One region of the Bacillus sp. SRI_025 genome, then DNA from elsewhere that is predicted to be linked to it. Evidence: riboswitches for the same ligand, from Rfam matches in the RefSeq annotation. Region 1 holds a riboswitch; each other region holds the start of a gene.
The links. A riboswitch is a leader RNA that binds a small molecule or an ion and turns the genes downstream of it on or off. The one in region 1 is predicted to bind thiamine pyrophosphate.
Positions count from the first base shown of each region.

Region 2: linked by a shared signal. The riboswitch ahead of tenA (thiaminase II) and the one ahead of thiC (phosphomethylpyrimidine synthase ThiC) in region 1 are both predicted to bind thiamine pyrophosphate.
Region 3: linked by a shared signal. The riboswitch ahead of tenA (thiaminase II) and the one ahead of thiC (phosphomethylpyrimidine synthase ThiC) in region 1 are both predicted to bind thiamine pyrophosphate.

Region 1 covers NZ_JBYEGB010000002.1:337,084-345,391, forward strand. Annotated here, with positions in the region: gene safA (SafA/ExsA family spore coat assembly protein) at 1-1,024, shown strand, start outside; gene AC20OE_RS06585 (YhcN/YlaJ family sporulation lipoprotein) at 1,359-1,976, shown strand; gene AC20OE_RS06590 (LysE family transporter) at 2,022-2,654, opposite strand; TPP riboswitch at 2,890-2,998, shown strand; gene thiC (phosphomethylpyrimidine synthase ThiC) at 3,125-4,885, shown strand; gene AC20OE_RS06600 (hypothetical protein) at 4,921-5,067, opposite strand; gene AC20OE_RS06605 (hypothetical protein) at 5,258-5,440, shown strand; gene AC20OE_RS06610 (serine/threonine protein kinase) at 5,475-6,119, opposite strand; gene AC20OE_RS06615 (intercompartmental signaling factor BofC) at 6,358-6,858, shown strand; gene ruvA (Holliday junction branch migration protein RuvA) at 7,007-7,612, shown strand; gene ruvB (Holliday junction branch migration DNA helicase RuvB) at 7,624-8,308, shown strand, end outside.
Region 2 covers NZ_JBYEGB010000001.1:749,619-757,926, forward strand. Annotated here, with positions in the region: gene AC20OE_RS03855 (methyl-accepting chemotaxis protein) at 100-939, opposite strand; gene AC20OE_RS03860 (energy-coupling factor transporter transmembrane component T family protein) at 1,090-1,824, opposite strand; gene AC20OE_RS03865 (ABC transporter ATP-binding protein) at 1,814-3,412, opposite strand; gene AC20OE_RS03870 (ECF transporter S component) at 3,387-3,986, opposite strand; gene tenA (thiaminase II) at 3,983-4,669, opposite strand; TPP riboswitch at 4,757-4,860, opposite strand; gene AC20OE_RS03880 (hypothetical protein) at 4,917-6,044, opposite strand; gene AC20OE_RS03885 (type 1 glutamine amidotransferase domain-containing protein) at 6,183-6,839, opposite strand; gene AC20OE_RS03890 (hypothetical protein) at 7,098-7,262, shown strand; gene AC20OE_RS03895 (DUF1304 domain-containing protein) at 7,298-7,669, opposite strand; gene AC20OE_RS03900 (ORF6C domain-containing protein) at 7,675-7,929, opposite strand; gene AC20OE_RS03905 (immune inhibitor A domain-containing protein) at 8,149-8,308, opposite strand, start outside.
Region 3 covers NZ_JBYEGB010000003.1:237,896-246,203, forward strand. Annotated here, with positions in the region: gene fabI (enoyl-ACP reductase FabI) at 1-434, opposite strand, end outside; gene thiD (bifunctional hydroxymethylpyrimidine kinase/phosphomethylpyrimidine kinase) at 584-1,390, opposite strand; gene AC20OE_RS10945 (thiazole biosynthesis adenylyltransferase ThiF) at 1,407-2,420, opposite strand; gene AC20OE_RS10950 (thiazole synthase) at 2,417-3,184, opposite strand; gene thiS (sulfur carrier protein ThiS) at 3,189-3,392, opposite strand; gene thiO (glycine oxidase ThiO) at 3,389-4,501, opposite strand; gene tenI (thiazole tautomerase TenI) at 4,485-5,102, opposite strand; gene tenA (thiaminase II) at 5,077-5,787, opposite strand; TPP riboswitch at 5,866-5,975, opposite strand; gene AC20OE_RS10975 (monovalent cation:proton antiporter family protein) at 6,035-7,876, opposite strand; gene prpE (bis(5'-nucleosyl)-tetraphosphatase PrpE) at 8,039-8,308, shown strand, end outside.

The DNA.
Region 1 (8,308 bases):
GCCAAAAGATGTCGTGCAAGTGCAAGATACAAAACCGAAGGAAAAGCCAAATGAACCGGTACCTTATGTACCGCCAGTGCCAAAGATCGAGCAGCCAGTTTTTCCGCAAGTCGATGTGAACTATTATCAGACCAATCTCTACCAGCCATTCACGCCTCCTCCCAAAAAAGATCATTATGAGAAAAAAGATCACGTTCACGAGAAAAAAGATCACAAAGATCATTTTCATCATGAGAATAAAGACCATAAAGATAACAAGGGGCATTTCCATCATGAAAATAAGGAACATAAAGATCACAAGGACCATTTTCATCATGAAAATAAAGGTCATCTAAAAGATGAAGTGGCAAAGGGATATGACCCGTTTATTCATATTCCGCATCAAAAAGAGGAGGGAAAAGACATGGAGCATGGCAATTACCCAAACCTTCCTAACTTCCCGCAAATGCCAAATGTGGGAGGGGCAGCGGTAGGAGGAGCGGCTGAAAATAACGAGCATCATCACCAGCATCATCATCATGAACCATATGATCCTTATTTTGGTTATGGTCATGGTCATTACATGCCGGCGATGTATCCATATCCGCAGCAAATGGTGCCGGCATCGCCAATTTTACCGGGATCAGGCCTATGTTATCCTATCCAGCCATATTATCACCATCATATGATGCCATATCCATACCCGGCTCATCCATATTATCCTGCGTATCAAGCGCCTGCTTACTACGGAGAAAATCATGAGCACCATGCAAACGACGGACATCACTGGCCTCACCATATGCATTCAAACGCCAATGCAAATGCTAACGTAAATCAAGGCTTTTATCCAAACGTCTCAAATGCCGCATACGGCAAGGAAGACTGCGGATGTGATGATGGCATGAAGCATTATCAGCCTTGGCCAGGACATTATCCGAATCCTGTTCCTTATGGCCAAATGGGAGCTTATCCAGCTCAGCCTTATATGCAGCCATATCCAGGTCAATCAGTATTTGCAAGGCCGGAGGAGGAAGAAGAGGATTAATGACAGAAGGAACGATCTCAATCGTTCCTTTCAGCGTGTAGACAAACCCTCGCATTCGGTGTCAGGTCTGCGCTCCGGTGCTCACGAATGTCAAATTCGCTCCGCTCCTGTGCTCGTCCTTCCTAGAATGCAAAGGTTTTCTATTACGCTGAAAAGAAGACAAAAGGCTAAAATCAAGAACATTTTAGCCTTTTGTCACCATACCAGAAGGAACGATCTCAATCGTTCCTTTTTTTGTTTATAACTGACAGCTTGATTTTCTTCCTAACTGTACATGCTAAAACAGAGCCTGTTTCGCGCTCATGAGATTGAATTTGTACAGGGGGTTTTTCGTTTGAGACAAAAATGGCAAAAAACAATCGCATTAGTGCTTCTTCCTATTGGGTTAACAGCATGTGGTACAAATGACAATGCAGGTGTAGATACAAGGCATAATCAATCAGGTCAGCCGGTCGGATATCATTCGAATAACCGTGCAGATGACAATAACCAAGATCATCAAGGACCAGTTTCTGAACTCATGGAAGGGATGAACGGTGGGAATACAACGAATGTTGATTATCGCACCCGTCCTCAAGCCGATGATCGAATGCCTCTTGCAGGTGGAGATGGACGCTACAGTCATGGAGATATGAACTATCATAACCAAATGTCGTTCTCAGGCTACGATAAACAAGAGAACATCCAGCGTTCAAGAAAAATTGCCAACCGCGTCAATAAAATGAATCACGTGGCAGACTCTCAAGTCATGGTGACGGATGAGAATGTGTATATTGCCATTAAATCAGATGGCCGCCTGACGTCAGAAGGCGTATCACAAGTAGAAGAAGCAGCGACTCGTTATGCGGATGGAAGAGCAGTCCAAGTCATGAAAGATGAAGGTGCATTCACACGCTTTAGAGATATGAGAAGAACGCAATTTGAAACAGGACAAACAGGCATGACCCGATAGTTTGACACAAAAAGGCTAAAGTTCATCACGAACTTTAGCCTTTTCTTAAAAATAAACCTTGATGCCTATATAAAATTCGTAAAAGAAATAACAGCCAAACCCTAATAATAAAATACCAGCAATAATGGATGTCCACTTGATCATCGTCCGATTCATCACTTTTCTTGTTAAGGATACAAGGGTGAGTAGACCAATGTCATGAAGGAGAATCCCTGCCAAAATACCGCCGGCAGCCAGCATAAATTCAGATGAATCTGTTTTTGTATAAGCATCTGCAAGTACAGCACCAAAAACAGAAACCCAGAACACAAGATTTCCAGGAGATACCGCCACAAGCAAGCCGTTTCGATATGTTTTCGCGAATGATTTATTGACCTTTTCTCCTGCTAAATGGATATCTTGATCCGCATTTTTAATGGAATCGTATGCGAGAATCATTAAAAATACAGCTCCGATCAGCCAGAGCGGGATTTGAACAAACGGCAAAGATAAAAACTGAGCAAATCCAGCATATAAAGCCAAGATGAGTAATAAGTCTATGGTCATACCGCCTGCTCCGACAGTTAAACCATGAAAAAATCCGTTTTTCAGTCCCTGTTTTGTCATTTCAACCGTGATTGCTCCAACAGGCAGAGCAATTGAGAATCCTACGACGATAAATGTGAGAAATGTTTGCAATCGACTAGAACTTCCTTTAAATAAATTGTATAAAAATTCTCCGTTTAGATTAATTATACATAATAGGAGAAAAGGATCAATGATTATTTCAGATTTGATTGAAATGAGAGAGATAGATGATGTATAGAAGACTGTATATCAACATGATCTATAACGCTTGTAGGGGAAAGGAACTATTTTCCTAAATCTTCTTTTCTTCATGATGTCTCTATGCTACACTGATGTGGAAATCAATAAAAGTGACTAGGGGTGCCCGTAAATGGGCTGAGAGAGAAGCTTAAACTTCTTAACCCTTTGGACCTGATCTGGCTCGTACCAGCGTGGGGAAGTTAAAGATGATGCATGTATCATATCAATGATATGCATGTTTATTTCTGACGACGAAACCAGGTTCTTTAAATAGAGCCTGGTTTTTTGCTGGTGCTGATTCCATCCTGTCCGGTGACAAGAAGAAAAGGAGAGAACAGCAAATGAAAGAAAAGAAAAGTGTCCCATCCAACCAATCATTGTTATCCAGCTTTGACGGCAGCCATAAGGTGTATGAGAAAGGATCAAGACCCGATATCTTAGTGCCAAAAAGAGAGATCACGCTCTCACATACTGTGACAGAGGCGGGCGACATAAAAAATGAACCAGTCCGTGTATACGATACGAGTGGACCGTACACCGATGAGAACGTTCATATTGACGTCACAAAGGGGTTAAAGCGTCTTAGGGCAGCATGGATTGAAGAAAGAGGAGATACAGAAAGCTATGAAGGGCGTCATGTAAGACCGGAGGATAATGGATACCGTTCAAGGGAGAAGGAGTCCATCCATTCTGTCCAAACTGATTTTCATCATAAGCCGCTCCGCGCGAAACAAGGTGCATGTGTGACGCAAATGCATTATGCCAAAAAAGGTATCATTACGCCTGAAATGGAGTTTATCGCAATTAGAGAAGAGCTAAGCCCTGAGTTCGTTAGAGAGGAAGTGGCGAGCGGAAGAGCCGTCATTCCTTCGAATATTAACCATCCAGAAAGTGAACCAATGATTATCGGAAGGAATTTTCATGTCAAAATCAATGCGAATATTGGCAATTCAGCTGTCACGTCATCCATTGATGAAGAGGTTGAAAAAATGACATGGGCGATCAGATGGGGGGCAGATACAATGATGGATCTGTCTACTGGAAAGGATATTCATACAACGAGAGAATGGATCATTCGGAATTGCCCAGTCCCAGTAGGAACCGTTCCCATCTATCAGGCCCTTGAAAAAGTGAATGGAGTCGCAGAAGATTTGACGTGGGATGTGTACAGGGACACATTAATTGAACAAGCGGAGCAAGGTGTAGACTATTTCACGATTCATGCTGGCGTGCTGTTAAGATATATTCCGCTCACTGTCGATCGGGTGACCGGAATTGTTTCAAGAGGCGGTGCAATTATGGCAAGATGGTGTCTTGCTCATCATCAAGAGAATTTCCTCTACACTCACTTCGAAGACATTTGTGAAATTATGAAAAAATATGATATCGCCTTTTCACTTGGAGATGGACTTAGACCAGGCTCGATTGCTGATGCCAATGATGAGGCGCAGTTTGCAGAGCTGGAAACGTTAGGTGAGTTAACAGAGATTGCTTGGAAACATGATGTGCAGGTAATGATTGAAGGGCCCGGACATGTCCCAATGGATAAAATCAAAGAGAATGTGGACAAGCAAATGGACATTTGCAAGGAAGCACCATTTTATACGTTAGGGCCTCTTACAACAGATATCGCACCTGGTTATGATCACATTACATCCGCGATCGGTGCGGCCATGATCGGCTGGTACGGAACAGCAATGCTGTGCTATGTAACGCCAAAAGAGCATTTAGGTCTGCCGAACAAAGAAGATGTGAGAGAAGGCGTGATCGCCTATAAAATTGCTGCACATGCTGCTGATCTAGCAAAAGGACATCCTGCGGCTCAAAAGCGCGATGATGCTTTATCGAAAGCGAGGTTTGAATTTAGGTGGCGGGACCAATTCAACCTGTCACTTGATCCAGAAAGAGCCTTGGCGTTCCATGATGAAACATTGCCTGCCGAAGGCGCTAAAACCGCTCACTTTTGCTCGATGTGCGGACCGAAGTTTTGCAGTATGAAAATTTCTCATGATATCCGCAATCAATCTGAAGAAGTAAAAAGAGAAATGGAAAAGAAGGCGAAGGAGTTTGTCAGTCAAGGAAGTCAAATTTATCAGCCATAAAAAAAGAACCTCGCACGATGCTGTGCGGGGTTTTATCAAACCGCTGAAAAGGCTTTTCTTAAAAGGTGAAAAAATGCCTTTGCTGCATATGCCATCATGTCCACACTCGGAATGAGAGCATCTGTTAAATGAAAAAAGACTGTTTTTCTTTCTGGAGATGTTCGTTTCTCTTTCTGCTTCATCAAGGGCAGCCTCCTTTTTACCAATATACTTCTTTGCAGATATGAGAGATAGATATGTTGTGTGAATTTAAACAAAATTTAAACTTCTTGGGTTTGAATGGAAAGAAGGAGGGGAAACGAGTTGAATAGAGAATGAATGAAAAGAGCTGATCTATTTGACCAGCGAACAAGAAGAGTGGAAGGTGATCTTATGATGAAAGTATTTAAGGTAACATTTCATATGAACAATGGGGAAGTGCTTGATTTCGAGCTCAAACGTCCAGCTACCTATGATGTGTATAAAAAAATTGAAGAAGCCAATCATTGGTTTAAGCTGAATAATGAAATCATTAACCTATTAAACGTCAATAGTATCCATGTAGAAACAGAATAACAGCAAAAAGCCGCTCAAAAGAGAGCGGCTTTCGTTATGCAGAAAAATCATTCCGATTATTAAGCTGCCCGCGGGACAGCCAGTTCTTTTTATACAAATAAGCAATCACTTCAAGCCACAGACGCGGTGCTTTTTTAGGGAAAAAAGGTTTTTGGTAATAAGCATAAGCGGCTTTTAAATCATCCCATTGATGACATGCTTTCGTTTGCGTGAATCTGGCAACGTCAATGACTCTGATCCGTCCTTCTTTTGTTAAGATCAGATTGCGCAGATGGATATCAGAAGGATTCAATCCTTTCTCGCGCGCTTCCTCCAGCGCATCATCGACTTGATTAATCATCTGTTTTTTAATAGGAATTCCTTTTGTAAGGCATTCATAGAATGTGTAGCCTTTAATATATTCCATTAAAATATACTGATCCCCAGACTCATAAATCTCAGGGTAGTAAGACGAACCAGAAAGTTTTTCGTAAATGGCAGCCTCTTTGCGGGCAATATGCTGATAAGAAGGGAAAAAGACTTTTAGTGCCATTTTCTTGCCGTCTTTTTTGTATAAAAAGACATAGGCACTTCTTCCTTTGCCGCACAGTTCAAGCTCTGCTGGTTTATAGGCAAGCTTATGAAAACGTTTCTCTTCATGATACTGAATCGATTCGGCTAATCTTTTGACATCTGACATTGACTTCACCTTCTTTGGTTTCAGTTTATGCGGCTGAAAAACGAATGATGAAAAAACGTGTCACTCGATAAAGCAATGGATTGTATAAAACATAACATTTACGAATGAAGGATACAACGAAAGACTCTTACCATACATTTGAATCATCGATTTGGTTAATGTTTAGAAAAATGGGTCAAACTACATATGTCATGCATCGATCTCATGTTCTAAAGAGGTGTAAATAGTGAAAGTGAAGATGAAATGTTTCGTTACAGGACTTATCATGACAAGTGTGCTTTTTTTCGCTGTAGATATGGAAGGGAAAGAACACTTGCAAAAGCAGTCAAACTCTATCACCGTCCAGCTTGAAAAAGTCTATTTAGACGGCGATGTGAGTATTGAAAGACACCGGGCATCATTAGAAGACAAAGACACATTCTGGGCGCAGTATAAAGGCTGGACGCTGGTAGAACAAAAAGAGGATTTTGCCCTTTTTAGAAAGCAAATTGATGATATCTCTCCATTAAGTAAAGCAAATGGATATATCGGATTATCAGAGGACGGTGTGATTTCTACGTTTCATGGAAGGCCTGACGGCTGGGCGGAGCCTATTCATCTCTTTTTTCAAATTGATACGTCCCGTTTAGAAAGTCATGTGGAAAAACAGCTTGAGCAAGGCATTCCTTTTCGAACAAAGGATGAATTTGAGCATGTGCTTGAAGTCATGAAGCCTTACCGAAATGAAATATCGTTTTAAAGCGTGTAACAGCTTGCTGGTGTGAAGACCGCAAGCTGTTTTTCGTGGTTTCATGATAAAAATGTACTGAGCGAACGTATGTTAACTTTTATTGCGGTTTTCTCCTCGATTTATGTTACAATGAAGAACAGTCAAAGAGGTGAAAACGGTGATAGAGTTTGTAAAAGGGACCATTGATTATGTGTGCCCGCAATATGTTGTCATTGAAAACGGCGGAGTGGGATATCAAGTCTATACCCCAAACCCGTTTATCTATCGAGTAAATAAACAAGAAACGATTTATACGTATCATTACATAAAGGAAGACGCATTTTCGTTATACGGTTTTCAAACACGAGAAGAAAAAGCGCTGTTCACAAAACTGTTAAATGTCACAGGAATAGGGCCAAAGGGTGCACTCGCCATTCTTGCTTCCGGTGATCCAGGCGCTGTCATTTCAGCGATAGAACGTGAAGATGAAGCGTTCCTGATTAAATTCCCTGGTGTGGGCAAAAAAACAGCACGTCAAATCATTCTGGATCTAAAAGGAAAACTTGCAGATGTGGTACCAGAAATGATTGGCAACTTATTTAATCACGAGGACCACATTCAGGTTGAAACGCAGCAAACTGCATTAGATGAAGCGCTTGAAGCCTTGAGTGTCCTTGGATACGGTGATCGTGAAATTAAAAAGGTTCTTCCATTATTAAAAGAAGAAAAGAATCTCACAACCGATCAATATGTGAAAAAAGCTTTACAAAAAATGTTGAAATAGGGTGATGTCTCATGGATGAACGGCTCGTCTCAACTGAAGCAGACAACCATGAATCAGCCATTGAGCAAAGTCTGCGGCCACAGACACTTAGCCAATATATCGGTCAGCAAAAAGTAAAGGATAATCTCAGCGTATTTATTGAAGCTGCCCGCATGAGGCAGGAAACGCTTGATCACGTCCTTTTATATGGACCTCCTGGACTTGGGAAAACAACGCTTGCGTCGATCATTGCCAATGAAATGAATGTTCAGCTGCGTACAACATCAGGACCAGCCATTGAGCGTCCTGGTGATTTGGCGGCCATCTTAACATCTCTTGAGCCAGGTGATGTATTGTTTATTGATGAAATTCACCGCTTGCAGCGCTCAATTGAGGAAGTGCTGTACCCAGCAATGGAGGATTTTTGTTTAGATATTGTCATTGGAAAAGGAGATACAGCACGCTCTGTACGGCTTGATTTACCGCCATTTACGCTTGTAGGTGCAACGACCCGTGTCGGGCTGTTAACAGCGCCGCTTCGTGATAGGTTTGGGGTACATGCAAGATTGGAATACTATGAGCAAAGAGATTTGGCTCACATTGTGGCAAGAACAGCCGAGCTGTTTGAGATTGGGATCGATATTCGCTCTGCCGAAGAGATTGCGAGACGTTCCCGGGGAACACCGAGGGTTGCCAATCGTTTGCTCAGAAGAGTAA
Region 2 (8,308 bases), on a different contig from region 1:
TATCCTGCCTGTCAGCGATAAAACGGTCATAATCCTAACAAGTTTCTCACCTTGAAATGATAAAAAACCTCCAATTCAGCTGGAGGTTTTATCGTTTTTTTATTTCACTTGATAGTTCACTAAGTCGTTTGCTAATGCTTTCATCGTTTCGTTTGTTTCATGAAGGCCTTCAATAATTTTTGTAAAAGTGCCTACAAGTTCTGCCTGATGCTCAGAGGAAGCGACAATTTGCGCAATTTCTTCTTCCATTCCTTTGATTGACCCCTGCACATCTTTTAGGGCTGTTTCAATATCAGTTGTCGCCTGTTTCGCGTGAGTTGACAGCTTTCTCACTTCTGTTGCGACCACTCCAAAGCCTGCTCCTGCTTCTCCCACTCTTGCAGCTTCAATTGATGCGTTAAGTCCAAGTAAGTTCGTTTGATCAGAGATACCTTTAATGAGATTGGACACTTGATTGATTTTAGAGGAATTTTCGACAGTGGTTTTCGTATTTTGAAGAATTTGTTCACTTGTCGCTTGTAGTTCCTCTGAATGTGCGGCAACCTGCTGTACCATTGCGACTAGTTTTTCCGAAGCTTCGTTGCTCTCCGTCATGATGTGCTCTAATCGTTGTTGATTGGTTTGGTCATAGGCCACACAGAAGGCAGCAACTACTTGACCTAATTCATCAGTAATTGGAACGGCTACGATATCCATTGGAATCCCGTATACTTCTTTCGGAATTTGGATAAACGATGGTTCTCTCCCATTTTTCAGCATCGCAAAGTTTTGGAATCCAGGATCTACTTTATCACCAGCTTTAAATCCTAAATCAATATTCCCATGTTGCTGATAATAAAGAACCTTCTCTTTCCCTATAACAGAAAAGGTTAGCTGTTCTCTCATAGCAAGTCCAATGATTGGTAAAGCGTCTATAATGTTATCAATTCTCTGTGACATTCGCTTACGTTCATCCTCTCTTTTTCTCAGTACACCTTCTTTATCGGTTCGTTATATGATCTATTACAGCCTGTAATGTGTACTAATATCAATCAAATGACCTAAGACATATAAAAAGCCCACATTCTATCAAGAGAATGTGGTTGTTTTTTAAACAAGGTAAATGCACATGAAGACACTAATACCGATGAGAAAAAGATATATATAGTCAATCCATGAGGTGCTGATGATGTGATAATACGTTCGCTCTCTCGTCCCTGTGAAGCCCCTGGCTTCCATTGCAATCGCTAAGCGTTCTGATTTTCGTACGCCCTGCGTAAAAAGAGGTAATGCATAACGCATAAAGGCCTTCCAACTGTTTTTTTGCTTGTAGCCTCTGATTTTATGTGCAGCTTTCATTTGTTTTAATTCACTTTGAAATAACGGAATAAACCGGAAACCGGCAAGCATTCCATACGCCCATTTTGGGGACATTCGGCATTGATGAATCAAACTCATCATAAATGCCGTCAAATCTGTTGTGGACGTAAAAAGGAGGCCAAATGTTACAAATCCAAGCATTCTGAAAGCGATGGTGAGACCATTTCTTAAACTCTCCTCCGTGATATGAAACCACGCCCACTTCCAAACAGTATGATCCCCCTTGCCGAAGGCCGCCATCATCCAGAACACGAGAATAAAAAAGAGCAGATAAGGGACAAGCCTTGTGATGAGATACTTCATATTCCATCCACCTAAAACAAGTCCAATGCCAAGAGCAAACAGCCAGATGATAAAGGTTGTTTTAGGATCAGATATCGCCATGAGGCAGCCCATCGCAAGCAGGTGAGCGAGTAATTTCATGACTGGATTCACAGTAGAAAGAAAGGAATGATTACTTTGCAATCGTCAGCACATCCTTTCTTTCTGCCACATAGCGATAATGTAAAGGAGCTCTCAGCTGATAAGCATCGACAAGTTCCTGATTTGAAAATAAATCATAAGGGGGACCATCATATACATGCTTGCCTTGATGAAAAAGAAGCACTTGATCGGCACATTCATCGACAAGCTCCATATCATGTGTAACCATCACAATGGTCGTGCCTTGGCGCTGCCGTTCTTTTAAACGCCTCATTAATTCCTTCGCCGTTTTTTCATCCTGCCCGAAAGTCGGTTCATCTAACAGCAATACATCTTGATCAAAAAGGAGCATCGTGGCAACACTCAATCTTCTTTTTTGCCCTAAACTTAAGGTGAAGGGATGTGCTTTTGCATGCTTCTCTAAACCGAACTCTTTCAGTAGCTGGGCCGTTTTTTCTTGTACGACTGATTCTGGCCAGTTTCGCTGTCTGCCGCCAAAGGCAATTTCATCGAATACTGTGTCTTGTATAAATTGAAGCTCCGGATTTTGAAACACAAATCCTGCTTTTTCATAGAGTAGTCGGTCAGACCATTTTTTAAGGTTTGTTTCTTTTAAGAAAATATGACCTTTTTTAGCTGGCTCTAAGCGGATCAAATGTTTGAGAAACGTACTTTTTCCGCTCCCATTTTCTCCAATAATCGCCACCCAATCTCCTGCTTTGATATCAAGCTGAAGGTTACTCATAATCCTTTTTTTCCCGTAGCTTAATTGAAGATTTTCTGTACGAATCATTGTCTCTCGTTCGATTGACGGCACTTTTTCATGCTGCGCTTTTCTTGCTTCATAGGTTTGCATAAAGGTTTGACTCAGTGGATGAAATGGATCTTGAATAATCGTGGACCATTTCTCGGGAAATAATTTTGGCCGCCAAATTCCTGCCTCTTTCATTTCTTCCTCATATGTCACGAGCACATCTTTTGGAGCTCCATCTGCTAAAATGCTGCCTTGATCATCTAATAAAATCACCCGATCCATCCATTCGATGACTCCGTCAAGCACATGCTCTACAAAAATCATGGTTTGCTGCTGATCGGCTGCAAGCTGCTGCAGCAGTTGAAATATGTCCATTCTACCTGCCGGGTCAAGCTGTGCGGTTGGTTCATCAAAGAATAGAACATCCGGCTGTAATGCTAGTAAACAAGCAAGTGCCAATCGCTGCTTCATGCCGCCAGATAAAGTGTGAATCTCTGTATGCGGATCGACATTCAGTTGGACTTTTTGCATGAGCTGCTGAATGATGTCATCCATCTCTTCACGTGGGACGGAACGATTCTCTAAGCTAAAGGCAATTTCTTCATTGACGCGGTGCATACAAAACTGAGAGTCTGGATCTTGAAACATGACGCCTGTATGTCTTTGTAACACCACTTCGCCCTGCATGTCAGCTTCCACATGCTCTGGAATGATTCCAGCCAGAACCGAAATGAGCGTGGATTTCCCGCTTCCGCTCGGTCCTAAAATAAGCACCTTTTCCCCTTTTTGAATCGTAAGAGAGATTTGATGCAAAACTGGCTTAGGCTGTTCATAAAAACGGACAGTCAGATCATTGCACGCGAGAAATGAATTCATGCTGTTCACCTTTATTTCGTTTTTCTTTCATGATGGCATATTGATTGAGTACACCAGTTTTGGATAGTGCCTCCACCACCACTTTCGCAAGGCATCCGCCAAGTATCATTCCACTAATGATTTGAGTCACAAGCGTCATAAGTAAAACTTGAGGCGTATAATATCCGAAGCCATTTGCCACGAGACTGTACGCCATCGCTCCGATAGCGGCAAAGGCACCAGACAGCATCAGTGTCCACATGCGGTATCGTTTATACCCAAAAAGAGCGAAGGCGATTTCTGCCCCAAGCCCTTGGCATACACCAATCAGCAGAGCTGAAAGTCCGAAGTGGCTGCCTGTCAATAATTCCACAGCCGCGGCAGCTGTTTCCGCAATCAGGGCAGCCCCCGGCTTTTGAATGATATACGCAACGATTGGACTGGCAATGACCCATATTCCAAACATGATATTGCCTCCTGCTGGGCCAACAAGTGCTGTAATCGGTAAGTAAAGTGTGGACCATCCTAAATAGATCACACCGCACGCAACGGATAAAATCACGGCAAGGACGACTTCTTTCATCTTCCATGTCATGATGTATGCACCTCCAGTTGAACTGGCCACTCTTCAACAGTAAAGGCCATTTCCCAAAACTTGTACTCGAGCTGGCAGCTTAAGATAAAATGCTGTTTCATTTTTTCCTTTTCCTTCTCACTTGCTGCTTCTGCCAATTGATCGAGCCGTTTGCAAAGCTCACCTGTGACAGAATCGGTTAACCCTCCATAAAACGTGATCCATTCATAAAACGGATGTGACAGGTCTGGCTGCACATCTGTGAGCATTCGTTTCCCTATTTCCCAATATGTCCAAGGACATGGAAGCAGGACAGCGATGATTTCACCAAGCGTACCTTCCTGTGCGACTTGCAGCATGTGATGAATATAGTGATGAGCACTCGGAGCCAAAGAAGCACCTTGGAGCTCATCATACGCTACTCCTGCCACTCGGCAAAGGTTTTGATGAGGGTGCGTTTCACTATCTAGTACAAACGCAATCTGCTGATGAAAAAACGCAATATCCTCTCTGTCTGTACATCTGCTGAGCGCTGCTGCATAAATTTTAATGAATGCTTGTAAGTATTCTGCATCCTGTTTGACATAATGAATGATCTGTTCCTTTTCCAGCTTTCCTGCTGCCAGGCCTCTAACGAACGGATGCTGATAAATGGCTTCAAATAACGGTTCTGCTTCTTTCCTTAATTGCGTAGAAAATGTCATAAAAAAAGCCTCCTCTTCTTCAGTTGAATAAATGAAAAAGCCACCCCAAATGGAGCGGCCTTCTTATCGATTCAATCATGAATAAGACAAGGTCCAGCTCCACTTCCCTCCGCTAGTACGAACTAGATCAGGTTCAAAGGGTCCAAGATTTTCTCTTGTCTCAGTCATACATGACTCCCCTAGTGGACTTTTGTCATTTAATTATCTTTACTCTACACATGTGGCGATTTGATGTCAACCGCCTTTCTTAATTCAACGTTCTGATTGTTGGCAGTTTCTCGATTCCTGCAGCATAGTAGAAATTCAACACACTGAAGAAATCAATTGGCTTTCCTGTTTTTAAATCTACAGCTAAAATATGATCACCGTAATTTGTCATATCATCAATATCTAAGCGTCTTGGTGTTGTCTTCCCAAGTGTATCAACAAAGCTACTATGGTAGTACTGCCCGCTAGCAAACGATGATTCATGATACATAAATAAAGTCTCCACATCTAAGTAGACGAGAATGGCCTCTGAGGAACTTGCGTATGGAGCAGAGTACGACACTGGTGCCGAAATACTTTTCACCTTCACACTGTCAACAGAATGAGTTCTCTGTTCATATTTTCCATCATATGAGAAGTAAAATACACGCTCCCATTTATAATCGGCGGTCTTAGATTGTTTGTTATACACTTTTGTACCATTTGCGAAAACATCCCCATTGGCATACGTAGCGACAAAGTATTGCAATGTTGATGACAGGGATTCAGCACCTGTGAAATTTGGTGGGTTTTTGGCATTTACCTGTAATGTATATGAGTCTCCAAAGTCTCCACCACTGGTAATACCAAACGCATAATCACCCGCTGGTAAATTGCTTAACGCAAGCAGACTGCCTGCCGGTTGAATAAGATCCGTTGGGTAGGCTTGTCCTGTTTCATAATCAACAACAAACAATTGAACGAAATAATCAGGGTTTGAAGAAGTAATCCGGCTGATGAGTGCCTGAGGTGAAGATGTGCTTAAAAACCATAAATCAACTGGGTCTTCCTCTGTTAAGACAGCCGATTGATTTATGGCTAGTCCATCAATGGAGCGAACGGCAGACGTGCGCATTTTGCCATCTTTAGCAGCTTTTCGTTTGATACTGATTCCTTTCTTCTTATTCACTTTAAATGATTTTTTCACTTGCTTCTGTTGGATAGCGGTTCCTTCGTCCTGCTTCAAAAACGACTCTTGCACTTGCTGAATCGCTTTTTCTGTCAGTAGTGATTGTTTCCCACTTGATTTTGGTGCTTCTTCTGCTTTTAATGCTGGTGAAAACAAACCTGTTGCGATGAGTAAAACAGACTGTAAAGCTGCAGTGATTTTGACATAAAATGCTCTCACAGGAACATCCCCTTTTCCTCTTTTGGGTTTTTTACCCTGTGATAATTTTACCATTATTCCAATCATTGTTTTGGTCTTTTTTGGGACATTTTTATAAAAAAAAAACCAGCCGCATGTAACGGCTGGTTTTTGATCGTTTTATGCAATAGTTTTAACAAACAAACGTGCTGTTTCTGCACTTGATCCTGGGTTTTGTCCAGTAATGATTTGTCCGTCAACGACAGCAAATGGCGCAAAGGCATCTCCTTTTTCAAACGCTGCCCCCTGCTCACGAAGTTTTGTTTCCAATAAAAATGGAACCTTTGGTGTCAGCTGCACGGCTTCCTCTTCTTCGTTGGTGAAGCCTGTGATTTTTTTGCCTTCGATAAATGATTTGCCATTTTCGTCCTTCACATCAACGAATGCTGAAACACCATGACAAACGGCTCCGATCGCACCATTTTTATCTGAAACCGCTAAGATCGCATCCGCTACCAATTGATTAGACGCAAAGTCGATCATAGGGCCGTGTCCCCCAGCAAAGAAAATGCCGTCATAATCAGCTGGATTCACATCTGTAAGCGCCTTTGTGTCTTGAAGTAGTTCATACACATCTTGATATTGCGCTGGGACACCTTCAGGAATTGAATTTTTGTCAATTGGTACAGTACCGCCTTGAATAGAGACAATTTGTACTTCTAGTTCATTTTCTTTAAAAATATGAAATGGCTCTGCTAACTCTTCTAACCATAAGCCTGTTGGATGTCCATTCATTTCTGGGCTGCTTGTCGATACTAATAACACTTTCTTACTCATCTTGATCATCCTTTCGATTTATCCTGTGGTTATTTTATATTTTGCACAATTAAATATCAAGCAATATGACTTTAGGTCAGTTCTTTATGTTATACCCGATTTTCTAAAAAATATGGTATGACTCAAAATCTAATCAATATGTCACATTCTATTGGTAGGGAATTTCATGTAAAATTGTCATTGAGTGATATAATATGAGGAAAGATTGACAGATCTCTCGTGTCACATGAGGAGATTTTTAAAGGAGTGGAAAAAGAGATGAAAACCTATTCGATTGTGATGATCATCATCACGCTCTGTATTATATTGGCCGTCTTTTTGATGAACCTAACAGGGGTCATGTACGGAAAAATCATTTTGGCCGTTGCTGTTGCCCTTTGTCTGACATCCATTATTCGTTTGATGGGACTTCGAAAAAGATAAAAGCCGCCCTTTTCTAGGGGCGGCTTTATTTAAGATTAGATCGCCAGCATCAGTGCAATTAATGCAAGAAGCGCTGGTACTCCTTGTTTGATGATAATTGATTTATTGGATGTTACACCGCCAAATACTGCTGCGATGATCACACAAAGAATGAAAAATAGCTGAATCATATATCCAACGGTATTCGATCCAAGAATGAGTCCCCAAATGAGTCCTGCTGCTAAAAACCCGTTATAAAGCCCCTGATTAGCAAACATCACTTTGACATTTGAATCTTTTTGCAAGTGTTCTGGCAGCTTAAAAGATCTCTTCGCCATCTTTGATTCCATAAAAAACATTTCTAATAACATGATGACAATGTGTTCTAATGCGACAATTCCTACTAAAATCATTGCTAAAATATTCAATTTAGTTAATTCCTTTCTGATAGACGTTCACGAATTTCTATTTTATCCGTGTATAAATCAAAGTCTTGTATTAATTCTAGGGCTTCTGTAAAGCGACTTTGTGGAATGTCTTTCATTTTTCTCACGCCGAATTCCTTTTTAATAAAAGCCATGATGGTATTGATATGAAGCTTACCATGACCATCATACTCCAAATGGCTGCAAAAAGTCTGCATCGTCCCTCGAATCACCTTTAATTGCTTGGCAGTGACATAACTCATTGGTAACGCTCATCCTTTCCTTTGTTTTAACAGCTAAAAGAATCATGGTTGAAAGAAAAACCTTCCAGGCTCTATTATATAATGGTTTCAATCGGATATCAAAATAAAAAAGAACAGACATTCGATTAAAAACCAAATCGTGTCCTTATTATAGTGTCCTTATTATCCTTTCCTCACATATCAAAAAGCCGGATTCAATAGTAGAATCCGGCTTTCTATTTAGTTACTTTTCGAAATTAACACCTTTCCAACAGAACGATCCTTACTTTGTCCAACGACTTTAAAGGATAATCCATAGTTCGGTACATCGCGTCCTGCATCTGGGTTGTTTGGATTCACATAGTTCTTTTTATCACTAAATGTACGAGTCGGGCGAATG
Region 3 (8,308 bases), on a different contig from region 1:
GTCACAATGCTTCCACCCTCTGTCATTAATGGACGTGCTGCTTTTGCTACAGCAGTTAATGAGTATGCACTAATGTTGTGCGCCAAAAGGAAACCTTCACGATTCGTGTTCAAGTATTCGCCAACAAGCTCTTCCTTATTTGCAAATGCAATGGCATGCGCAACGCCATGAATGACTTGTACTTTTTCTTTAATTTCAGCAAAACATTTTTCGATTTCTTCATCACTTGTCACATCACACGGAAGAATAATTGAATCATCACGCTCAAGTGTGCTTGCAAGCTCTTTTACCGATTCAGCAAGGCGATCTCCAACATAAGTAAAAATCAAACGAGCTCCAGCTTCATGAAGTGAGCGGGCAATTCCCCATGCGATGCTTCGTTTATTGGCAACACCCATCACCACGATATTACGGCCTTCTAAAGAAAAGTTCATATGTAATAAAGCCTCCTATTTTTTCAAGACATAGTATTAGTACCTGATCATAATATTATCACAGATCATAAGAGAATGACAATTTCCTCTGAAAGAAAGTTTCATTTTCGCAAAAAAACCGCCCTCACAAGGAAGGCGGTTCGATTCCCTTAACGTTTGATTCTGTTTTGCTGATAAGCAAAATGGTTCGTAGGCCCGTGTCCAGATCCAATTCGTAAAGGGAATTTGATCGCTTCATGGACAAAGCTTTCTGCTGTTTCAAAGGCTTCCTTTATCGAATAACCTTTCGCAATTTCAGCTGTTAATGCTGCTGCAAACGTGCAGCCTGTGCCATGTGTATGTGGTGTATCGATATGTTCATTTGTGATTTCAATAAAGCCTTTTCCATCATACAGCAGGTCGGTAATCATCCCATCAGATGGACCATGGCCGCCTTTGATCACAACATGTTTCGTACCGAGCTCATAAAGGCGCTCTGCTGCCAGATAGCGATCCTCTTTCCTCTGAATACGTATACCTGACAGTACTTCTGCCTCAGGAAGATTCGGCGTTACAGCATAGCTCACAGGCAGCAAGTGTGTTTTCATCGCAGAGACCGCATCTTCATTTAATAAAGAGGCTCCTCCTTTTGCAATCATGACTGGATCTACAATCAGCTTCATATCATATTGAACCGTTTTTTCAGCTACGATCTTGATCATGTCTGCACTCCACAGCATCCCTGTTTTGACGGCATCTGGCAGTATATCTTCTGCCACTGCATTTATTTGACGCTCTAACGCCTCAATTGAAAGCGGATATATCCCATGAACACCTAGTGTGTTTTGCGCAGTTATCGCTGTGATTGCAGACATTCCATACACACCGAGCTCCTGAAAAGTTTTCAAATCTGCCTGAATGCCTGCTCCGCCGCCAGAATCAGAACCCGCGATTGTGAATGCTTTTTTGATCGTCATTTCTTCACACCTCTCATTAGCCAATCCATTGATGATAAATAGTTCTTGCTTTGGCAATATCATTGGTTCCATGAACAAGCGCTCTGCCATCTTTAAATAAGACAAGCTTAAATTCATCCTTTTGACATGAAAGCAAATATGGATTTTCAAGCACATCCATCCCTGCTTTCTTTAACCGAAGAGCCACTTCATGTAAAGGCGGCGGTGTTTCTGCTGCACTGCGGATTTGTACCGTATTGCGGCCGCATAGTACATCTGCCTTCGCTCTCTTGTCATATGAAAGAAATGGATACGTCTTCAGTCCACAGCTTGGACATTGCTTCTTCTTTAAAGATGTAGCCGACCGAATGTCAGATCGTTCATTTTTCCATAAATCGAAGGATTTTAATATTGGCGTCACTTGATGTCCTGTTAAATATTTAAGTGCATCTGCCACTTGATATGCGGCCACCTGCTGCACAACTGGACTAATGATACCTGCTGTATCACAAGTCATACCTTGTGCAGGTAAATGTTCAAGCAGACAGTGTAAACATGGCGTCTCACCAGGAATCACAGTAAATTGAATACCATAACTGGCTACACAGGCCCCATAAAGGAACGGAATTTGATGTTTGACAGCAGCATCATTTGCAATCATTCTTACCTCAAAATTATCCGCTGCATCGACAATGATCGAAGCTCCGCTGACCAGTTCGTCAATATTGTGAGCAGTCACATCAATCACGATTCCTTTGACGTAAACGTCACTGTTTACTTGCTTGAGTCTTTTTTCAGCCGCCACAGCTTTTGGCAGCCGATCCTTCACGTCTTGCTCCGTGTAAAGCTGCTGGCGCTGAAGGTTGCTCCATTCAATATAATCTCGGTCCAAAATGGTGACAGATCCAACGCCGGCACGAACGAGCATTTCTGCACTAGCCGTTCCAAGTGCCCCCGCTCCAATAATGACCGCCTTTGAGTCATTTAGCCGCTTTTGTCCCTCTATTCCAATTGGCTGAAAAAGCTCTTGGCGTGAATAACGAGTGCTCAAAATGAAGGCATTCCTTCCTGTGGACTGCTCGCTGTCCCATAGTTTTTCAGGGGAATACGTCCTGCCTCATAGCCTAGTCTTCCTGATTCAATCGCCAGTTTCATTGCTTTTGCCATTTTCACAGGATCCTTTGCACCAGAGACTGCGGTATTTAGTAATACTGCGTCAGCTCCAAGCTCCATCGCATAAGCTGCATCTTTGGGAGAACCTACGCCAGCATCAATAATGACCGGCACCTTCGCCTGCTCGATAATAAATGAGAGATTCAGAGGGTTTAGTAAGCCTTGGCCTGAACCAATCGGAGAAGCACCTGGCATGATGGCGTGGACACCGAGTTCTTCTAATTTTCTTGCGAGCACCACATCATCAGAAGTATATGGCAGCACAATAAATCCTTCTTCGAGCAGCATTTCAGATGCTTTTAATGTTTCAACTGGATCTGGCAAAAGAGACCTTGAACAGCCAATGACTTCTACCTTGATCATGTCACACAGACCAGAAGCCTTTGCTAAACGGGCAATACGCACTGCCTCTTCTGCTGTACTTGCACCAGCTGTATTCGGAAGCAGTGTATATCTTGATAAATCAAGCTGCTCCAGAAAATTAGGCTGAGATGCTTCGAATATGTTCATTCTTCTGACAGCAAAGGTTAAAATTTCGGCTTCCGATACGTTCACCGCTTCTTTTTGAACCTCAAATGATGGGTACTTCCCTGTTCCGAGTAATAGTCTTGATGTGAATGTTTTTCCGCCAATGTACAGCATTGGATCATCCTCCTCCTACAAAATGAACGATTTCAATCGTGTCATTTGGTTGAATTACTACTTGTTGAAACGCTTCTTTATCAATGATTTCTTGGTTCTTTTCAACGATCACCACACGGTTTTCAAGCTGATAGGCTGATAGAAGATCATAGATCGTTCCATTCTCTTGATCGAAGTCAACGATTCTGCCATTCAATTGAATCTTCATACGAATAGTGCCTCCTTTCGTCCAATACGAAATGCGTGAAGCCATTCTTCTTTGACCGGTTTGTCTAATATGAGATCACGAATGATTTCTCCAGTAATCGGCGCAAGTAAAATGCCATTCCTGTAATGCCCTGCAGCAAAAAGAATACGTTTGTCTTCGGGATGTCTTCCGATATAGGGGTGCCGATCGTTTGTCGCCGGACGAAGGCCTGCCCAGCACTCTTCAATCGGCATCTCTTTAATAGAAGGCATAAGCTGAGACGCCTTTTGAATCACAGCTTCCATGCCACCAAGCGTTGGAACAGCCTGCCACTCGTTTGGCTTCATCGTTGCACCGATAACAAGCTTTCCACTATCTCGCTGAACGATATAACAATGATCATGATAAATGGTGTGTGCGAGCGCCTGACCATTATTCCATACAGACACACATTCTCCTTTTACTGGATAAAGAGAATGCGATAATCCGAGCTCTTCAAAAAAACGGCCAGACCATACACCACTTGCAACTGTCAGGTCATCACATGCGAATGTGCCCTTCGTTGTTCTGACAGTTAACACTTCTTTGTCCCGCTTCACTTCGATCACAGGTGTACACTCTTTCACATCTGCTCCGTACCGGACCGCCGCCTGCCACAAAGCCCTGCATACAGCATAAGGCTCAACATGCACATCCTCTTCAATCAAACCTGCTCCCAGCATGTGATCTGTGACTTGAGGCATGCATTTTTTTACGCTGCTTGCATCAAGCCACTTAAACGTAGACAAATGCTGCATCCGGCAAAGGGCCTGCTTCTCTTCTTCAGTAAAGGCGACCTTCATGATGCCGCCTGCTGAAGTCCGAATATCAATACCTGATTCATGCAAAAGATCGACCTTTAATTTTTCGTATAATGCCTGGCTTGCTCTGCCTGCCTGAAAGAAAATATCCTCATGCCCCTCTCCTTCAGCATGTGCACCGAGCATCCCGGCAGCCGCACTTGTCGTTTGCTTCCCTATCTCATTTGCTTCAAATAAGATCACCTGTTTTCCTGCTTTTGCAAGGTGATAGGCGATTGACATCCCTATGATTCCACCACCAATGATTGCAACGTCATAATGCTTTTTCATAAGGATTCTCCTTTACCTTTTCAGAAAATGCTTGTGCCATCATACGCGGCTGATGATGAGTAAAAATCCCAGACATGACAGCGATTCCTTTCACATGAGCGTGTTTCAATTCTGGAACTCGTTCTGGGGTCATCCCGCCGATGGCCACCACTGGAATTGTTAGTGCAGAAGTCAGTTCTTTCACAAGCTGTACACCTCTTGCCTGAAGTCCTGGTTTACAAGAGGTGTCATATACGTGCCCAAACATGACATACTCTGCTCCATTTTTCTCTGCTGCTTTCGCTTCTTCTATCGAATGGACAGACACCCCTGCATGAAGGTGAGGGAATTTTCTTCGCAGCTCTTTCGGCGAAAAGCTATGGCCCGGAAGATGCACCCTGTGAATATTGGTTAGCAGCGCCACGTCTACTCGGTCATTGATCACGAGCTTTTCTTTCGGTACACCTTCTAAAAGGAGATTCTTCACGAGATCAACAAGCTCACCTGCTGTTTTAGACCGTTCCCGAATATGAATAAAATCCACTTCAGACGCAATGGCTTTTATTTGTTTGATCAGTTCACCCGCAGGAAGCGAATCATTTGTCACTGCGTGGAGTTCCATTTGCACCAACCCCATCTAAGCATGCTGTTTGCCACAATTCTTTTTGATACGCCATCTCCCAAAAGTGATATTCGTAATAGCTTGAAATCACAAAATTTTCTTTCATATTGGCGCGTACATGTTCTGGTGCTTTTTCTGCTAGTTCATCAAAGCGGTTCACCTGTTCGAAAACGAGTTCCTTAAACCAATCGCCTCCATATGTCAAAATCCATTCTTGATAAATTGGATGGTCAGGTGTTGTTTGTTTTAGCTTTTCACCTACCTCATAATAAAGCCAGTAACACGGTAATAACGCGGCTAAAATCTCTTCAAACCGTCCGCTTTTTACAGACCGGTACATATGAGAGGTATACGCATAAGCAGTCGGGGAAGGCTTAAAGTTCTCAATGGCTTCATCAGAAATTTGCAGAAGCTCTGTAAATTTCCTATGCAGCGACAGCTCTGCTTCGTACGTGCCCTGGGCATGATACGCCATTCTGCCCGTCGTATGTAAGTCCTCACTAATCGCCGCTCCATATGCCTGCACCTTTGCAAAATGAGTTAAATAATACGAATCCTGCATCACGTAATAGGTGAAACGATCGAGTGAAAGTGTGCCATCCCCAATCCCTTTGACAAAAGGATGCGTAAAGCTTCCATTCCACCACGTTGCTGCAGCCTCTTTACATTCTGTTGAAAACGTCATGTTCCTCTCCTCCTGTTTTTCCATATAAAAAAGCCACTTTCCGCGTGGAAAGTGGCTTGGAATTTGTAAAAAGCATAGTCAAAAACCGCACCACTTCCCTACGCAGGTATGAACCTGTTCAGGTAATGAGGGTCTAAAAGTCGACACTTTTATCTCAGCCCTTTTAAAGGACTCCCCTAGTGGATCAAATATATGATGTTATACCTCTATCTTAATCAGGAATTGTTCATTGGTCAAGGGTTCATTGTCATTCTAATTGGGCTCTTAGTCCTGCTACATACTCCCGGGAGCCCGATACAAGCACACGGTCGCCGCTTCTAAGTGTCGTATCTCCATGCGGTACTAAGCTGTCTACCCCTCTGAAAATCCGGACAAATACCAAATCACCGGTGAAAGGAAATTCTCTCAGCATGACATTATGATAACGATGATTGTTCATTTGAATTTGATACAAAGAAGAATCCTCATTTGTTAGCAATCGAATCGCATCAGGTGCTTCAATCAAAGCTCTTAGCACCGTTTTAGATGAAAGGAAAGTAGAAAACGTATCAATGCCCGCTTCCTTCAATGTCAGCTCTGCCTCAGCTTTGTTGACACTTGCAATGACTTGTTTTGAACCTTCTTCTTTTGCAAATAAAGCAATTTCCTTATTTTTTGTCTCACTGCCTGTTGCGACGACAAGGACATCCTCTTGGCCGACGCCTGCCTTTCTCAGCGTCTCATCGTCGTATTGTTCAATTGATTCGACTTCAAAGATAGAGTCTGCCAGCAGTGCTTCCTTATTTTCTTGAAACACATGCAAAATCCGAATGTCATATTCATCATGATGCAAATCAAGTGTGACAGGTAAGGTCAGCTGATTTGCACCAATAAAGGTCACACGCTTCTTATGGCTCGCCGCTTGTTCTTTTTTAAAGAGCGCTTTAAACCAAACAGGTGTTAAAATACTCGTTAGCACAGCAACTAAAATCAGCGCTCCAGACATTTTATGATCAATGACACCGAGCCGCTCACCAATCGTCGCAGCTGCAATGACGAGAGATAATGTTGAAGTTAATAAAAAGCCTGAGCCGATGACCTTATTCATGTCATACCATTTTTTCAAATAAAGAATTGGGATAAGCTTACTTATAAGCAACGCAATAAACAGCAGCGGAATCATGATCATAATCGTCGGGTCCTTAAACAGTGCCCATATATTTAGATCCACTCCGACCATCACAAAAAAGATCGGGATTAAAAATCCGTAGCCAAATGAGTCCAGCTGCTGAACGAGCTCTTTATTTGGCGAAAGAAGGGACACAAGCACGCCAGCTAAAAACGCCCCAAGAATATTTTCAGCCCCGAGTGATTCAGATAAGGCAACTAAGACTATAATGAGAGTAAAGATTGCCCTTGTCCCAATTTGCACGGTTCCTTTTGACATCGACTGAAAAATTGACTTTGTCTTAAATACGCGGCCAAATAAATAAAGAAGAATGCCTGCAGCAAATAATAAGAGCAGAAGCCACATGTTCCCTGTTCCATCTCCATAAATTGAGGAAAACACAGCAAGTAAAATCATCGTGACCAAATCAGCAATGACAGCTACAAGCAGAATGATTTGACCGATATTCGTCTGCATCAACTTTTCCTCTTTTAAGGTTGGCACCACTACGCCTAATGAGATGGTAGAGATAATGAGCGTCATTAAAAAGGCGTTTTGGATAAACCCTGCGAGTACAAACGCATAGGACAGGATAAAAGAAATACAAAATACCCCAAGAAAAATAATGGTGGCTGCTTTAAATGTATTTGGTTCTTTTAAACCATTTGGAAGTTCTCGTGCTTTCTTCTTTGACTCAAAAGAAGAAAAATCTATTTCAAGTCCACTTAAAAACATCAGAAAAATAAAACCGAGCATGGATAATGTATCTAACCACGCATCATGTTCGACAACCAGTTGAAGACCGCTTTTCCCAATGATGAGCCCCATAATGATTTCAGCTACAACGACCGGAATGGTCAGCTTAAATCGGTGCAATAAAATAGGGGTGAAAAAGGCGACAATAATAACGACAACGAGTGATGAAACAGATGTATGCTCCATTGGCTAAAGCCTCCTAACATTCATGTTTAATTTTATAAGTCTTACGTTAAAGGATTGATTCTAACAATTGCCTAAATGAAATGAAAGCCATTCGTTATATTTTCTAAAATTCAAACTTCTTTATATCCGACGAATGGATGAAAAAAATCAGGAGGAAACCTTATGAAATTCGATATCATTGGCGATATCCACGGCTGCTACGAAGAGCTGCTTACCCTCATACACAAACTAGGATACGAACTCAAACATGGATTACCCGTCCATCCTGATAAGAGAACGCTGGCCCTTGTTGGCGATTTAACAGATCGAGGGCCTCAGTCAGTAGACGTCATGCGATTTGTCATTCATGCCTATTCACAAGGCGCAATCCGATATGTACCTGGCAACCATTGCTTTAAGCTTTATCGTTATTTAAAAGGAAATCCCGTCAAA